Regions from separate parts of the Sinobaca sp. TMA16-18 genome, predicted to be linked through region 2. Evidence: riboswitches for the same ligand, from Rfam matches in the RefSeq annotation. Region 2 holds a riboswitch; the other holds the start of a gene.
The links. Region 2 has a riboswitch for thiamine pyrophosphate ahead of AC5W14_RS05620 (thiamine phosphate synthase). Riboswitches for the same ligand answer to the same signal wherever they lie in the genome.
Positions count from the first base shown of each region.

Region 1: it holds a riboswitch for thiamine pyrophosphate, as region 2 does, so the genes downstream of both, AC5W14_RS10485 (ABC transporter ATP-binding protein) here and AC5W14_RS05620 (thiamine phosphate synthase) in region 2, are expected to answer to the same signal.

Region 1 covers NZ_JCAKFM010000005.1:37,649-43,923, reverse strand. The annotation lists gene AC5W14_RS10490 (ABC transporter permease) at 1-391, opposite strand, end outside; gene AC5W14_RS10485 (ABC transporter ATP-binding protein) at 388-1,161, opposite strand; TPP riboswitch at 1,293-1,395, opposite strand; gene AC5W14_RS10480 (DUF1516 family protein) at 1,544-1,909, shown strand; gene AC5W14_RS10475 (potassium channel family protein) at 1,942-2,607, shown strand; gene AC5W14_RS10470 (Gfo/Idh/MocA family protein) at 2,660-3,730, opposite strand; gene AC5W14_RS10465 (ThuA domain-containing protein) at 3,758-4,510, opposite strand; partial or broken gene AC5W14_RS10460 (sugar ABC transporter permease) at 4,552-4,701, opposite strand; gene AC5W14_RS10455 (polysaccharide deacetylase family protein) at 4,971-5,561, shown strand; gene AC5W14_RS10450 (GntR family transcriptional regulator) at 5,546-6,202, opposite strand.
Region 2 covers NZ_JCAKFM010000002.1:382,767-389,041, reverse strand. The annotation lists gene AC5W14_RS05650 (NAD-dependent epimerase/dehydratase family protein) at 1-418, opposite strand, end outside; gene AC5W14_RS05645 (YflT domain-containing protein) at 737-1,081, opposite strand; gene AC5W14_RS05640 (ThiF family adenylyltransferase) at 1,140-2,156, opposite strand; gene AC5W14_RS05635 (thiazole synthase) at 2,153-2,920, opposite strand; gene thiS (sulfur carrier protein ThiS) at 2,924-3,127, opposite strand; gene thiO (glycine oxidase ThiO) at 3,111-4,253, opposite strand; gene AC5W14_RS05620 (thiamine phosphate synthase) at 4,250-4,858, opposite strand; TPP riboswitch at 4,911-5,018, opposite strand; gene AC5W14_RS05615 (2-hydroxymuconate tautomerase family protein) at 5,152-5,364, shown strand; gene AC5W14_RS05610 (FixH family protein) at 5,433-5,831, opposite strand; gene AC5W14_RS05605 (AEC family transporter) at 5,901-6,275, opposite strand, start outside.

The DNA.
Region 1 (6,275 bases), on a different contig from region 2:
ACACCGTTACGGCGACTTTACTCCACATGGAATAGCCAAACCACAGTACAAATATTGGGGCTAGTGCAATAATTGGAATGGTCTGCGAGGTGATTAACAGAGGAAAAACACTCTTTTCCACCATCCGGCTCCGGCTCATCAACACCGCAATACCGACTCCACAAACGATGGAAATGCCAAGTCCGGTAACTATAACGAGAAGCGTGGCCGGCAGGTGTACAAGAAACAATATATCCGCAAGTTCCCACAGCCTCTGCAGCACCGCAGACGGTGCCGGCAGTATATAAGGCGTGTCATACCAGCGGGCTCCTGCCTCCCAGATGATAAAAAAAGCAGATGCGAGAAGAGCGGCTCCAGCATAGGAAATGCCTGCTCCTTTCCAGCCATTCATCGTAACTTCTCCTCCCTGCGCATTCGTTCAATCAATTCCCGCTTCAGCTTCAAGAGTTCCGGGTGATCCCGGGCACGCTCGTCTCTGGGTCTTGGCAGCGGTACCGCAATTTCGGTAAGGCGTCCTTCTATCGGCGGCTCGGTAAATAATAAAATGCGGTCGGATAAAAATAATGCTTCTTCTATGTCGTGGGTAATAAAAATAAGTGTCTGCCTCGAAGCCTGCCACTTTTCCAACAGCCATTCCTGCATCATAAAGCGGGTAATCGAATCAAGTGCGCTAAATGGTTCATCCAGCATTAAGATGTCGTTTCCTCCCACTACGGCGCGGAGAAAAGACACCCTCTGCCTCATCCCACCGGACAGTTCGTGAGGATACTTGCGTTCCAGGCCCCTGAGGCCGAATGCTTCCAGATGGGATGATACGCGCTGTTCGGCCTCCCTTTTGGAAAGGCCGTTTATTTCCAATGGCAGCATGCCATTTTCCAAAATGGTCCGCCAGGGCAGCAGCAGATCCTGCTGAGGCATGTAGCCGACCCTGCCAAGCCTTGTGGCCGAGCCGTGCAGAAGCACCGACCCCTTGTCCGGGTCGCTCAGCCCGGCGGCAAGCCGGAAGAACGTCGACTTTCCCGATCCGCTCGGTCCAAGCAGGCTGACAAATTCGCCTTTTTTCACTGTCCCTTGAACCTGCTTGAAGATCGGCGCTTCGGTAGTAGTATAGGCATAGGTAACGTCTCGAAATTCCAGTGCCGGTTCCTGCTCTTTATTCATTTCCCGCCCCCTTTTTTGTGTACCGTGCTCCCCCGGAACCTGCTCCATGCATACAAAAAAGCCGCTCCAGCAGAGGGAGCGGCGGAAAAGTCGTTCTATCATTAAAAACAGCACGAGCGGCTGCTTTTTCAGGTGAACATTCCGCACTTTCCTCCGCTGGTGTTATCCAGATCAGGTTCCAGGGTTAGGATGAATGTCATCCCTCTCAGCTTTGCAGCACCCCTAGTGCTTGTTGTATAAAATTGTCTTTGCTTCTTAAAGATAGCACATATTCGAAATGGTTCATACCGCGGGTTTTATTTCAGCAAAATCTCTGCTCCTGTAAAACCTGCACGCGTGATATGATGGAGAAAACGTCTACATTACATTAGGAGAGGCTCTTATGGCAGACACTATACTCACGATACATCTTATAGCCGTGGCGGCAGTTATTCTGCTTGCAGGCGCTGTTTATATATTTCACCGCACCAACATGAACCGGACCGCTATTCTGCTTCACTACGTGCTTCGATTTTCATACCTGCCGCTGCTTTTAACCGGCGGGCTTGTGCTTGGCCTTCGTCCTGTATATTTAGGCGGCCTGCTGAAGCTGGCCTGTGGATTGTTAAGTATCGGATTGATTGAAATTTACTTTGTCCAGTTATTTAAGAACACCGGACACCCTCTATTCGTCCGGTTTATGATAGGATTTGTATTATTTACTATTATTTTAGGATTACTGCTCCCCCAGGGCATTTATTTACTGTAAGGCGAATTTGACACATAAAGGAGCGTTTATCCATGCCAAAAAACAAAAAACAATTTGCTGTTATAGGCCTCGGCCGATTTGGAGGGAGTATCTGCCGGGAACTGTATCATTTAGGCTATGAAGTTCTTGCTATCGATCAGGATGAAGAAAAAGTAGATGAATATGTCGCATATGCTACCCAGACAGCCTGCATTGACTCCACTGACGAAAAAGCATTAAAATCTCTCGGCCTTGGCAACTTCGATCACGTTGTTGTCGCGATCGGCGACCATATTCAGGCAAGTGTGCTTACAACGCTTGTGTTAAAAGACATGAACGTTCCAATCGTCTGGGCAAAAGCCCAGAATAAATACCACCAGAAAGTGCTCGATAAGATCGGCGCTGACCGTGTGGTCCACCCGGAATTTGATATGGGAATCCGTGTAGCCCATAATATGACTTCGGAAAAGGTTATTGATTTTATCGACTTAAGCAACGATTACACGATTGTCGAAGTGTATGCTACGAAAAAACTGCACCGCAAAACGCTGATTGAATCCAATGTCCGGGCCTCCTATGGTGTGACGATTCTTGCGATCAAACGAAATGAGGACGTTAATGTGTCCCCGCGGCCCAACGATAGAATTGAGCAGGGAGATATGCTGATTGTTTTAGGTCATAAAGATGAGATCCGCCGTTTCGAAAATGAAGGCTTGTAGTTTTAAGAGGCTCCTACTGTAAAAAACCAGACCCCCGGAGGGCCTGGTTTTTTTAATAAGACTCTTCAAAGCTGGTTGGATTTTCTTCGAACCGTACGCTTTTTCCTGTTTCACTGCTTTCATATAGCGCCTCGACGATTTTTGTAACTTTCATGGCCTGCTCCGGTTTCACGATAAGTTCCGCTTCACCTGTACAGGAATCCACGAAATTATTCGCCTGATAGTATGGCTCTATATTATCGATTTTATTAATCTGGGCCGTGCTGTTTAACAGCGTTCCATATTTGGATTGATACAGCTCAAACGGAAAGAGCTGTAAACCGCCCTCAACTCCGGAAATACTGAGTTGTTCCGTATCTTCTTTTATATTAGCCGCCCAGGAACATTCCAGCTGCAGCGTAATGTCATTTTCGAATGTGATATACCCGGTTACATGGTCTTCCACGTTAAACGTATTCTGGTCAAACTGGCCCCACTCGTTCGTGAGATTCGGTGCTTTGCTTAACCGGTCGTACGTTTTGGCCATTACTTCCAGCGGCTTTGGGTCTCCAAGCAGCCACAGGGACAGATCCAGCAGGTGGCAGCCATAGTCAATCAGGCTTCCTCCGCCTTGCAGCTCTTTGTTTGTAAATACACCCCAGCCCGGAACTTTCCGGCGGCGCAGTGCCTGAAAACGACAGACGAGCGGGTCCCCGATTTCGTGGTTTTCCATCATCTGCTTGGCAATCTGGGCTTCCGGTCCAAAACGATAGTGGAAGGCAATTGCAAGAACCGAGCCTTTTTTTTCTGCAGCTTCTATCATACGCTCGCATTCTTCCGTTGTAATCGCCATCGGCTTTTCGCAGAGCACGTGAATGCCCCGGTTTAGAGCCTGCACAGCGATATCTGCATGAAACTTATTCGGCGTACAGATAACGACCGCATCCACGTCTCCAAGCATTCGTTCAATGTTGTGGTATACCCGGGCGATAGAAAAAGACGCCGCTACTTCCTGAGCCCGATCCTGATTAATATCGTATACGCCTTCTATTGATACCTTGTGTTCCAGCTGTTGAAAAGTGGGAATATGCCTTGACTGAGCGATTCCCCCTGCTCCAATGATGCCAATCTTTAGCTTGTCCATTAGTACTTACCCCCTCTAGTGTGGCCATCAGCGCCCGGCAGTGGCTTTAGTTGTCCCCTGCTCTTTACCGGCGATAGGCTCAAGCGGCTGAGCGTTGCCGTAAACCGGCTTTGGTGTAGCCAGTCCGGCTGCCCAGTATACGCCATTGCGTATCACGCGCTGAATGTCTGTATGGTAATACGTCGGATACGTCTCATGTCCCGGACGGAAATAAAATATTTTTCCCCGCCCGCGCTGAAAAGTGGCACCACTTCTAAATACTTCTCCACCTTCGAACCAGCTGACAAATATCAATTCCTCTGGTACAGGAATGTCAAAGTGTTCCCCATACATTTCTTCTTTCTCCAGCTCAATGAATTCTCCTAGACCTTCTGTGATAGGATGCGTCGGATTGACGACCCAGAGTCGTTCCTTTTCATCCGCTTCCCTCCACTTCAAGTCAAAGGAAGTACCCATCAGCTTCTTGAATATTTTCGAGAAATGGGCGGAATGCAGCACTACCAGCCCCATTCCTTCCAGTACCCGCTCTTTCACCCGTTCTGCGACCTCTTCGGTCACTTCATCATGAGCCTGATGGCCCCACCAGATAAGAACGTCCGTATTGTTTAGAACCTCTTCTGTTAATCCGTGCTCTGGTTCGTCCAATGTAGCCGTACTTACATCAAGCCCCTCTTCTTTCAGGAAACCTTGAATGGCCCCGTGGATTCCTTCCGGATAAATCGAAGAAACCACTTCGTTCTCTTTCTCGTGTCTGTTTTCGTTCCATACTACAATTTTCATAAAGGCCCCCTACAGTCATTATAATATATTTTCGTAATAAATTAACCTTTTGTTGCTTCGGCTGTGAGACCGGTCATGAGCCATTTCTGCAAAAATAGACATTTTTTTGCAATTGAAAGCGCAATAAATACGGATCCAGCAGCAAATCGGGTGAAATTATTAGAAAACCGATCATTTACAACATTAAATAATTTTTGAGTGAAAATGCATATTTTTAATTTATATCTTTCTACTATGTAAAACTCCCTTAACAGGATACCGAAACGTTTCGGATTACCATTAAATTATAGTAAGCGTTTTCAAAAAAAGCAAGCAGTATTTCCAGTAAGCAGAACAGTAGGCGCATCCCATCCTTTCCACTATACTAATAAAAGATGAAAAAAGAGGAGGAATCAGGATGCGGCAGTCCCCTTGAATTGCAAAAAAAGGAGCTGGGTCCAGCTTCCATACCGATCATGCATTGACGAATGCGGCGTCTCTTGTTCCCTCTGCAGAAAAGGCGGTTTTTTTAACCTTTGATGATGGACCAAGCCGCTGCACCCACCAGATTCTCGATATATTAAAAAACAAACAGGCAAAGGGAACTTTTTTCTGGCAGGGACGGCTTATTCATCCCCGGCGGCCTGCGCTGAGAGTGACAGAGGAAGGCCATACGCTCGGTTCGCATACCCATCGCCATCCCAACCTTACGTCGCTTTCTTATGAAAAACAGAAACATGAAATCCAGAGCAGCCTTCAGGCGATCAAAAGCATCAGCCCGGCTCAAATCGACTATTTCCGGCCGCCCTACGGCCGCTATAATAAAGAAACAGTCCGTGTCGTACGGGAGCTGGGGCTCGAACTTGTGATGTGGGACACGGTATCATTTGACTGGAAAGAAAAAAAGAGCCCGGACGCTATTCTCTCGAACGTCATGGACTCTGTACAGCCGGGATCGATTGTTCTGCTGCATGAACTACAGCAGACGGTCTCCGTTCTGCCTGAACTAATTAATATGCTTCATACCGAAGGCTATACATGTCTGGCGCTTCCTTCTCAACGAAGCGGATAATCATGGTCAATCGGACGGAAAAAATTAGTTCGGGTCACTTCAGCCGCTGTTTTAGCGTCACGCTCTTCCATCGCATGAATAATCTGCTCATGCTCTTCAATCGACTCTTCCGTCAGGTTAATGGAATCGTGATAAAACAGCCGTCGGACATGCGATTGCAGGGACAGTGTCGTTTTGGAAATATACGGGTTATGAATGCTGTCGACAATAATGTCATGAAATTTTTCATCCCATTTCAGCGCAGCCCGGTGGTCGCCGGCCTGAATGGCTGTTGTAAACTGCTCGTTAATGTCCCGCAGTTCTTCTATCGTTTCCCCGCTCATAGCTTTTGCTGCTATTTCCGCAGCCAGCGCCTGCAGCGCGGCGAGCGGCGGAAAAATTAAGACAGCATCTTCCGGCTTCACCTGTGTAATCTGCGTCACAACGCCAGGCTTCATTTCTACGAATCCGTCTTCGTTTAACAGCTGCAGTGCCTCTCTAATAGGCGTTCTGCTCACCCCAAGCGCCTCTGCAAGCTCGGAGTCGTTAATTTTTTCTTCAGGCTGAAGCGTTCCGTCAATAATCCATTGTTGAATTTGCAAATACGCCCGGTCTTTTGCGGATTTTCGTTCCGGTTTAGGTAAATCGGATGGAATCGGCACAGTCTATATCACCTTTCACGTCTTTTTCGTTTAATTAAAGTATAAAGCAAAAAAAATAACCGCGCCACAACGT
Region 2 (6,275 bases):
TTAAGTGGCACTCCGGCACGATTTCTTTAATGCCGTAAAGAACGTTGAGCGTTCCTACTACATTGTTTGTCTGAGTAAACACAGCATGTTCGCGGTCAATCATGGAATAAGGTGCAGAACGCTGCTCTGCAAAATGAACAAAAGCGTCCGGCTGCTCCTGCTTTAACACCTCACGAAGAAAATCATAATGATTTAAGTCTCCTTCGTATGTACGGATTTCTTTTCCTGTAAGTTCTTTCCACTTTGCTACTCTTTCTTCGAGCGTGGCAAGAGGGGTAATGGAATTCGAGTGCAGCTCTTCGTCCCATTTTCTTCTCATTAGATTATCTACAATTGATACATCGTGTCCTTTTTTGGAAAGATAAAGGGCTGTCGGCCATCCGCAGAATCCGTCGCCGCCTGCAATAATAATTTTCACTGTATTTCTACCTCCAGGTCATATGTTCCGTCCTATCCGTACGGAACCATCTCGTTTTGTCTTTTTTTACTCTTTCTATTTAAAAACCACATAGTGTACCTCTTTATACCCTTTTTTTTACGAAACTATACGTATAAAAAGTGCACAGACTGTCCATAGTATACTATACAACATTTGCTTTAAAGCCGCTATTTTATTTGCTGTTTATTTATGTAACTTATAGTTTTATGCGGGGTTATACCATTCTTTTACATACTGCTGTCCTATATTTCCCAGAAAAAAGGGATGCCTCTAAAAAAGGCACCCCGTTCTTTTTGGTTATAGGCTTAAATTAGCCGGCGCATCTTTTACAACGAGAATAATTTTTCCGTCGTCAAGCTTGTCCTCTAATTCTTCCGCTTTTGCTTCTGTATAGCCAAGCTCCTGGAATTTCGCGCGAAGCTCGTCTCCCTGTTTACGGAATACGTTTTTGATGTTTTCGCCGATGCCCTGTTCCTTAGCACCTGCTGTATTGGCATCTGCTTCATCTGCCAGTCGGTTTGTTCTTTCTTTATCATGAGTAATAATGTAAATATTATCCTCATTAACCCCTTGTGTTTTTAGTCTGTCGACTGCTGTTACAGCCTCATCGTCGTTTAAATACTCTTTATAAAATGGTTCCATAGTTTATCTCTCCCTTCTAGAAAAGTGTTCCCTGAAATAGAAATTTTAAAACTTTCTTTTACCCACCGACGATCTGATGATATATTTTCCGTGCTTTTACCTTATCGGATTCCCCGTGAATAATGGCACGTCCATCTGCAAACAGGACGATTCTTTTTTCTTCCCACTCCAGTACAAGCAGGTGGGGATTGGATTTCCGGACAATACTTTCATGCTGCTCTTTCAGGTGCTCTAATGACGCTTTCACTGCCTTAGCCGGCCGGACCTGCACCGCATCCCGGCCGCAGAGAGTTTCCAGGGAGGACTTGGCTTCCCATTGCAGATAAGGATAAGAGGCTTCTTGTCCGCAGGAAGCACAGTCCGGCTTTTTTAATTTATCCAGGTTCATCGTCCGGTGTTGATTTTCCCAAACATCAAAAGACAGAAGGGTACGCCGCAGATCCTTTTCATTTCCACTCAGTAATTTCAACGCTTCCACTGCCTGGTGGCTGCTGACCATCTGAACGGCCGGGGCAATGATGCCTGCCGTGTCACACGTCTCTCCATCCATCGGAATGTCTTCCATCAGACAGTGCAGGCAGGGCGTATCGCCGGGTATAATCGTGTACGTGAGACCATAGCTTCCTACACAGGCGCCGTAAATAAAAGGAATATCATGCCTACAGGCAAAGTCGTTGACCATCATGCGTGTTTCAAAATTATCAAGAGCATCGATAATAACGTCTGCAGGAAGAAACGACTCCAACAGAGCGGGATCTACTTCCCCTATTACAGCTCTCACATCCGTTTGCCTGTTAATGTCACGCAGCCGTGCTTCCGCTGCAGCGGCTTTCGGCGTTGACCTGTCTGCATCCCGTTCGGTGTAGAGCTGCTGGCGGTTTAAATTGCTGTGTTCCACATAGTCCCGGTCCACAATCGAAACCGCTCCGACCCCCGCTCTGACCAGGGTTTCTGCCATACTGCTTCCTAAAGCGCCCGCCCCAATAATAACGGCGTGCTTTTCCCCAAAGGCCTGCTGCCCTTTTTTTCCAATCGGAGCGAACAGCTCCTGGCGGGAATAACGGCCGCTTGTCACAGCTGGCTCATTCCTTCGGACGGACTGCTGGCCTGAGCATAAAACTTCTTCTCTGTTCGACCGGCTTCATGGCCAAGCCTTCCTGCCTGAACCGCCAGTTTCATTGCTTCTGCCATCTTCACCGGATAATCGGCACCGGCCACTGCTGTATTTAAGAGCACCCCATCCGCTCCAAGCTCCATTGCATAAGAGGCATCTTTTGGACTGCCGATACCCGCATCTACAATAACCGGCACAACAGCCTGTTCAATAATGTGGGCCAGGTTGTAGGGATTTACGATACCCAGTCCTGTGCCGATAGGTGAAGCTCCGGGCATTATAGCGTGAATGCCAAGTTCCTGCAGTTTCCTTGCCAGTACTACGTCATCCGACGTATACGTTAACACGGTAAAGCCTTCATTTAGAAGCTGTTCAGAAGCTTTCAGCGTCTCCACCGGGTCCGGCAGCAGGGTTTTATCACAGCCGATCACTTCTACTTTAATCATGTCACACATCCCGGCTGCATCAGCCATTCTTGCAATACGTACGGCTTCTTCAGCCGTTTTGGCTCCGGCCGTATTCGGGAGCAGTCTGTACCCGTTGAGATCCATATCTTCGAAAGGATCCGGCTGGGTGCTGTCAAATATATTCATCCGCCTTACGGCAAACGTCAGCACCTCCGTCTCTGAAGCTGCCACCGCCTGCTTTTGTACTTCTGCGGTTTTGTATTTACCTGTTCCCAAAAACAATCGTGATTCAAAAGAAAACTCTCCAATAGTTAACATCTTTCATCCTCCTCCTACAAAGTGAACAATTTCCAGCCGGTCATTTTCTTTCAACGCTGATTTTTTCTGATCCGGCTTGGTTAAAATTTCTCCATTCTTTTCTACGACAGACTTTTTGTGTCCGACGTTAAAATGAGCAAGCAGCTGCTCGACGGATTCGACTGTATCCGGAATCTGCTGTTCTTCTCCGTTAATGGTTAGCTTCACTGGAAACACCTTCCTTTGTTCGTTTTCGATAGGGAGAGAATGCCTGCTCCCATTCCGTATTGACCGTTTCTCCACAGATGGAACGGGCAAGCCAGTTTCCTGTTCCTGCCGAAAGCAGAATCCCATTCCGGTAATGCCCTGCAGCTATCCAAAGGCCTTGATTATTAATAGAACCGAGATAAGGAAGACCGTCTGCGGACTGCGGTCTGATTCCGCTCCACGCCTGTTTGAACTCTGCTTCGGCAAGACCCGGCACTAACGCAAATGCGCTTTTCAGCAGGTCATGCACAGAGCCCGCATACACCTGGGTCTCCATAGATCCCGGGTGTTCGGTTGCCCCAATAATTACTGTTCCATTTTTCTTTGGCACAAGGTACACATCCGGGGCATGAACAGTAGACACAATAAGCTGCTTTGTGGGGCGGACAGATAAAATATCTCCTTTAACAGGAATCATTGGCGGCATGAGGCCAATGTCACCATCCAGAAGGTCCGTCCATGCGCCCCCTGCCATGACTACATGCTCCGATTCTATCGTTTCCCGGCCCGTGATCACTTCATATCCTCCCGCCTTCTGCTTAATGGAAGACACCGGAGTGTGTTCCATTATTTCCGCTCCTAAATGGGCGGCGCTTCCGGCATAGGCTTTCGTAAGATACGGCGCCATAACCTGGCCGTCTTTCGGCATATACAGAGCACCCTGTATGGATTCGTCTGCCAGGTTCGGTTCTTTTGTCTGCAGCTCCTCACGGGTCAGCCAGCTGACTTGTTCGCCGGCCTTCTGCTGAAAGGCGAGCACATTATGAAGATGGGCGGTTTCTTCGTCCGAGTGTGCGGTTTTCAGCATACCGTTTTTTATATAATCCACCTGAATGCCTGAATACGATTCAAGTTTAGGGACTAATTCGTCGTACATAGACCGACTCGCTCTTGCAAAGTCGAAAAAAGAGCCCTGACTGTTAATCTCCACCTGGGCTCCGAGCATACCGGCAGCGGCGCTGGAAGCTTCACTGCCAATTGTGCTCCGTTCCAAAAGGAGCACCCGTTTCCCTTTTTCCGCTAAATGAAAGGCGGTGGAACAGCCGTTGATTCCGCCGCCGATCACTACGGTATGATAGGATGTCATGTTCTTCCCTCCTCGTTAAGCTTCGTATAGTAAGCATGCGCCCGCTGCTTTGGCTCTTCTGCTTCATACAGGCCTGACAGCACTGCAATACCGGAAGCACCGGAGCGGATGCAGTCCTTCACTCGTTCCGGGGTAACGCCGCCGATCGCGATCACCGGCAGTGCGGTCGCTTCTGCAATAGCCGCAAGCTGCTTCAGGCCGCGTGGTTCCAGTCCCAACTTACTATCGGTAGGAAACACATGACCGAAAAACAAATAGTCAGCGCCGGCCTGTTCTTTTTGGCGGGCCGTTTCCAGACTGTGAACAGACCAGCCTGCAGCAAGGCTCTGCTGTGGCTTCTGCTCCACCGATTCTTTGAGATGAAAACCGATATCCCTGAAATGCTGCCTTTTTTCTCCCGGTACATTCAGCCGGATCTGCTGGGCCGCCACCCCTTCTTCCTGCAGAAATGCAACAGCAGTCTCCAGCTCCCTGAGAGACCAGAGAGGTTCACGTATATGAAAACAATCCGTCCATTCTTTGATTTTTTTAGAAATGTGCATCCATTCTTCCAATGTCTGCCTGCCCGTTGATACAGCATGCAGTTCTTTCCGATGTGTGCCCATGAAAAAAGCCGCCTTCCCATGAGGGAAAGCGGCTGTTGGTTTCTGCGGAAAAAAGCAGGACAAGCCACTTCCCTCCGCTGGTATATCCAGATCAGGTTCAAAGAGTCCCGAAGTATTACTTCAATCTCAGCCCTTTTAAAGGGCACCCCTAGTGGTAAAACTATTAAATTAACTATAGTATTCATCGTAAGCTATCATTGTTTGAATTGTCAATTAACAAAAACTAAATACTGTATAAATAAGGAAAAACCTTTATACTGAAAGCATACGTTAATATAAAGGAGAGATGCATCATGCCATTTGTAAATATTAAAATTACAAAAGAACATAAGCCCGCGACTCCGGAGCAAAAAGAACAGCTTATCGAAGGCGCCACAAAACTGCTGCAGGATGTTCTCGGAAAAAACCCTCAGACAACTGTCGTTGTTATTGATGAAGTAGAGACCGATAACTGGGGCATCGGTGCTAAATCGGTATCGGAAATCCGTAAAAAAGACACGCTTTAATTTGATGCAGCCCATCTTTTCACTATAGTCTGGCCTGAGGGGAAGGCAAATACTGCCTTCCTCTTTTTTTATTCTACTTCTATTTCCTCTGTCGGCATGCTGTGCATATTGCGGGCGGTGACATGGGCTGTTATGAAGTACGTTCCGCTTTCTTCAAACGTGTAGTCCAGCGTATATTCTCCGTCACTGCTGTGTCCGCCTTCCAGCTGCTCTCCCGTTTCCTGTTCGCCTTCTTTCCATATTTCAAACAGCACTTCGTTTGCGTCCTCCACCGCTTCTCCCTCCTGCTCTACGTGAGCTTCAATTAAAGCCGCTTCACCGGCCTCAGCTGTTTCACTGGTATGTATGGCTACTTCAATCGGTTCACTGCTGGGCGGACTATTCCCGGCTTCCGATTCGTCGAAACCGCCGCAGGCACTTAACAAAAGAAGCCCAGCAGCTCCAGCTCCTATTCCCCATTTTTTCATACAACCTACTCCCTTCTCTTGTCGTTCTTCACGATTTATTATATCTTGAGTGCACTTTCTATGTTACCTCTACGCGCCAATTATTAACAACAATACCCACAGCGATGGAACGCTTAGAATAGTTGTCAGCAGCGTAATACTTGAAACCAGGTCAGGACTGGAATGAAACTCTACAGATATCATTGCTATCGTTGCTGCAGTAGGCATAGCCACTGCTACAATCAGTACAGTACTCAAGAGGTCATTGGTCTGCAGCAGCTGCGTTAACCCATAGGCAATCACCGGTGAAAGAACGAGTCTTACGGCTGTTCCAACACCGATCAGCTTCCATTCAAGAGATGCCAGGGAAATTTTAGCAAGCTGCATGCCAAGCACAACCATGACGACAGGAATAGAGGCCTCTCCGAGCATGCTGATGCTGTCAAAGTAGGTGGATGGAATCGT